2 regions of the Blastococcus deserti genome follow, and region 2 is predicted to be linked to the other one. Evidence: predicted binding sites of a transcription regulator. Region 2 holds the regulator's gene; the other holds the start of a gene.

Region 1 (2,399 bases), on a different contig from region 2:
CCCCCGCCGACCTGGGTGTGGGACGCCTGAGCTCCAGCGAGCAGCGTTTCCCGTGAGACCGGGCATGCCGCGCCTCGGCGGCCACGGCATGCCCGGACATGGCGACCCGCCGAGTCTCAGTTGGCCATGTCCACGAAGCGGCTGTAGTGGCCCTGGAAAGCAACGGTGACGTTCGCGGTGGGGCCGTTACGGTGCTTGACCAGCATGATGTCGGCCTCGCCGGCCCGCGGGGATTCCTTTTCGTACATATCCTCTCTATGGATCATCATGACCATATCCGCATCTTGTTCGATCGAACCAGATTCGCGAAGGTCGGAAAGCATTGGCTTTTTGTCCTGCCGTTGTTCTGAACCCCGATTCAGCTGACTCATGGCAATTACCGGCACTTCTAGTTCCTTGGCCAGCAGCTTGAGCGCGCGGGAGAACTCCGAGACCTCCTGCTGACGGCTCTCGACCCGCTTGCCCGACGCCATCAGCTGGAGGTAGTCGATCACCACGAGCTTGAGGTCGTTGCGCTGCTTGAGCCGCCGCGCCTTGGCCCGGATCTCCATCATCGTCATGTTCGGTGAGTCGTCGATGTAGAGCGGCGCGTCGGCGATCTCGCCCATGCGGCGGGCCAGCTTCGACCAGTCCTCGTCGCTCAGCGTGCCGGCGCGCATGTGGTGCAGCGGCACCTTCGCCTCCGCCGACAGCAGACGCATGGTGATCTCGTGCTTGCTCATCTCCAGCGAGAAGATCGCGGCCGGCAGGTGGTGCTTCACCGACGCAGATCGCGCGATGTCCAATCCGAGCGTCGACTTGCCCACGCCAGGTCTCGCCGCGATGACGACCATCTGGCCGGCCTGCAGCCCGTTGGTGAGCTCGTCGAGGTCGCGGATGCCGGTGGGGACGCCCCGGCTGACACCGCCACGGGAGGCGATCGCGTCCAACTCGTCCATCGTCGGCTGGAGGATGTCCTCGAGACGCGAGTAGTCCTCGCTCATCCGCTTCTCGGTGACGTCGTAGATCTCCTGCTGGGCACGGTCGACGATGTCGTCGACGTCCCCCTTGCCCCCGGCCGCGCCGTAGCCGAGCTGCACCACGCGGGTGCCGGCCTCGACCAGGCGCCGGAGCACGGCCTGCTCGGCCACGATGGCCGCGTAATAGCCCGCGTTGGCCGCCGTCGGCGTGGAGGCGATGAGGGTGTGCAGGTAGACCGCGCCGCCCATCTTCGACAGCTGATCGGTGCGGTTGAGCTCGGCGGCCACGGTGATGGCATCCGCGGGCTCGCCGCGGCCGTAGAGGTCGAGGATGCAGTCGAAGATGATCTGGTGCGCGGGCCGGTAGAAGTCGGCCCCGGTGAGCGACTCGACGACGTCGGCGATCGCGTCCTTGCTGAGCAGCATGCCGCCGAGCACGGACTGCTCGGCGGGGATGTCCTGCGGCGGCTGCCGGTCGTACGCCGGCGCCGTCGCTGAAGGCCGGCTGACTTCGTCGGCCACCGCCACGGTGTTCCTCCATCTCGCGCAGGCGCGCCCGCACCACCACTCCGTGGGGAAGCCGGAGTTCGGCGGGCGCCGCCGGACCGAACGTGCGTTCGAGTCATTGCTACCGCCGGGCACCGACAGATTCATGCCCGGCGGCAGCTGAGGAGGACGTTAGGAAGACGACGGGGGCCGAGTCCAACACCGATGTGCACGTCGATCTGCACAACTTGTGGACAAGTCGGTGGATTCACGCCTGTCGACATGTGGAGACGGCGGGGGACGCACACGCCCCACCGCCTCGATTCCCGCTCGCCACCTGCGCGGAGAGTGCCCACCCCCTGTGGACGGGAGAAAGTCACCAACTATTTTCCGCGCCGCGCACCACCTGTCCCAGGCGCACGCCGGGCAGCCCGGGCACCCGGTCGACCAGCAGGACCCTTCCCGCCGGGGACGCGCGGAAGCGCCCCACGACCCCCCGGAGGGGGCCAGCATCGGTGGCCCCCTCCGCGCGCGGGCGCGGCGGTCGAGAGAGGAGCAGCCATGACACTGAGCCGAATCCGGATCAACCCGTGGCAGTGGTCGGTCGCCATGGGTTTCAACCAGGCCGAGTTGGTCGAGGGGGCCACCCGGGTCCTGGTGTGCTCAGGTCAGACGGCGATGTCGGCCGAGGGCACGCCGCAACACCCCGGCGACATGGCCGCCCAGGTGGCGATGTCGCTCGACAACGTCGAGGCCGTCCTCGCGGGTGCCGGCATGACGCTGAGCAACGTGGTGCAGATGAACATCTACACGACCGACGTCGACGGGTTCTTCGCCGCCTCCGGCTCCATGGTGGAGCGGTTCGACCGGGCAGGCGTCATGCCGGCGAGCACGCTCCTGGGCATCAGCCGGCTCGCCTTCCCGGAGTTGATGGTCGAACTCGAGGCGACGGCG
Region 2 (2,399 bases):
GGGCTGAGGGTTGACGAAGTCGCACCCCGCCGTTGTGGAGCTATTGCCGAGGGGAGCCGCGCGGTCGGCACTCCGGGTGTCGGCTCCTCACGCCGGACACCGGGCGGGTGCGGCCGCACGGCCGGGCCGGGAGTGCCGGCGCCGCTTCGGCTCACGGGAGCACCAGGGCCTGACCCGGCAGCAGCTGGGTGCCGTCCAGGCCGTTGAGCTGCTGGATCTCGTCCACGACCGCGCGCACGTCTGCGCCCCCGGCCACGGAGGAGGCGATGGACCAGAGGGTGTCACCCGGGCGCACGACCACGCTGCTCTCCCCGGCCAGGCGCAGACCCTCCGCGCCACCGTTGAGCAGCGGCCCCAGCCAGGAACCGAGGGCCACCCCCGCCGCGACGGCCAGGACCACGGCCAGCCGGCGGGCCCGGCGGGTCAGTCGCACCGCTCCCGCCGGCGCGGGGCCGGGACCAGGATGCCGCCGCGCCGGCGGCCGACCTGCCGACGGCGACCCCGCCGCGATGGCGTGACCACCCGGAGGCGCCACCACCTCTCGCGCCCGGCCGGCCGGGACGACCGGAGGCACGGTCGGCCGGCACACGCCCACCCGGGAGGGGCTCCGTCGCGAGCGGGACACCGGCGGCCGGCGCGCCGGGCCGGCGTCGCCCGCATCGGGCACCGACACCAGCCGGGGCCGCCACGGAACCTGGATCTCCTCGTCGAACTCCAGCACGGCCTGCCGCACGCACCCCATGACCGGTCTCCCCTGCTCGCCACCTGCGCGGATCGTCGAACGCCTGTTCGAATCGAACGGCTGTTCGATGTCTACCGGACAGGTCCGACGAAAGCGACCGGACACGTCGCAACTTCGAACACGTGTTTGATCGACGGGCCGCGACGCGCTACCGTCCGTCCCACGGACACACGCGCTGCGCGAGCGGCGGACGAGGAGGCGACGTGGCGGACAAGAGCGGGAGCTCAGGAGGTCGCAAGGCGTCCGGGGACGCCCCCGCGGGCACCCGAACGGCCGCCGTCCGGTCGTTCCCCGACCGGGGCGCCGACGGTGACGGGCTGACCCAGCGCCAGCGCCGGGTGCTCGAGGTCATCCGCGACTCGATCGACCGGCGCGGATACCCGCCCTCGGTCCGGGAGATCGGCGAGGCGGTCGGCCTGTCGTCGGCGTCGTCGGTCGCCCACCAGCTGTCGGTTCTGCAGAAGAAGGGCTGGCTGCGGCGCGACCCGAACCGGCCCCGCGCGCTCGACGTCCGGCTCCCGGGCGACTCCCCGCACACCGTGGCCCCGATGGTCGAGGTGGGGCTGGGTGACGACGCCCAGACCCCGGCCCCCACCTACGTGCCCCTCGTCGGCCGGATCGCCGCCGGTGGTCCGGTGCTGGCCGAGCAGGCGGTCGAGGACGTCTTCCCGCTCCCCCGCGAGCTCGTCGGCGAGGGCACCCTCTTCATGCTCAAGGTCACCGGTGACTCGATGGTCGAGGCCGCGATCTGCGACGGCGACTGGGTGGTGGTCCGCCAACAGCCGACCGCGGAGAACGGCGAGATCGTTGCCGCCATGATCGACGGCGAGGCGACGGTGAAGACCTACAAGCGTCGTGACGGTCACGTGTGGCTGCTACCGCACAACCCGGCCTACGAGCCCATCCCGGGCGACGACGCCACCGTGCTGGGCCGGGTCGTCAGCGTCCTCCGCCGCGTCTGAGAGAGGACCCCGTCCCTCTCACCGCTCGCACGCTCGCGGCGAGCCTCCGGACGGGGCCACGCCTCAGGGCCTGCGGCGCAGCCTGCCCGCGACCCACACGACGACCGTGGCGACGGCCGCAGCGATCAGGGCCGACGTGATCGGGGACAGGCCCGAGCTGGTGAGATCCGTGAACCTCGGGACGGGGCCGACCGGCGGAGTGGGCGGCGCCGCGACCTCGGTGGCCAGCGGCACCCGGGTCAGGTCGCTGGGCAGACCCTCGCTGGCGACCAGGAGGGCCAGGTTGTCCGCGGTGAAGCTGATCGCCTCGCCCTGTGGCGACTCCGGGAGTGCGATGCGCACCGGCGTCGCGGCCAGTGCACCGACCACGTCGTTGCCGGTCAAGGGCCAGACGTAGGCGTCGGTGTAGGTGCGCAGCGCCAGATGCCGCCCGTCCGCCGCGACCGCCCCTCCGGTGACCAGGAGCTGTCCGGCCTGGCCCACGGGCCCACCCGGCGTACCGGTGAAGGTCAGGTTCACCGTGGCCACCTTCGCCAGCGCGACGGTTCCGCCGTCCACGAGCCCTGCCGCCGGGCTGTACACGCCGCTGGCGCCGAGCACCTCCTTGGTGACCAGGTACGGGGTCCCGTCGGGGGAGAGCAGCAGCGCCTCGGCGTCATGGGGCCCGTCCGGATAGGTCAACCGGTACACGGCCG

The links. The regulator LexA, encoded in region 2, represses DNA repair genes until DNA is damaged. The targets are predictions, from matches to a motif close to TCGAACANNTGTTCGA.
Region 1: dnaB (replicative DNA helicase) is a predicted target of LexA. The motif match lies at 1,565-1,580, and genes of this name have one in related genera.

Annotation. Positions count from the first base shown of each region.
Region 1 covers NZ_JBHUHP010000011.1:100,888-103,286, reverse strand. The annotation lists gene ACFSHS_RS13490 (hypothetical protein) at 1-30, shown strand, start outside; gene dnaB (replicative DNA helicase) at 117-1,487, opposite strand; gene ACFSHS_RS13480 (RidA family protein) at 2,007-2,399, shown strand, end outside.
Region 2 covers NZ_JBHUHP010000030.1:45,775-48,173, reverse strand. The annotation lists gene ACFSHS_RS20115 (LysM peptidoglycan-binding domain-containing protein) at 152-742, opposite strand; gene lexA (transcriptional repressor LexA) at 946-1,704, shown strand; gene ACFSHS_RS20105 (hypothetical protein) at 1,768-2,399, opposite strand, start outside.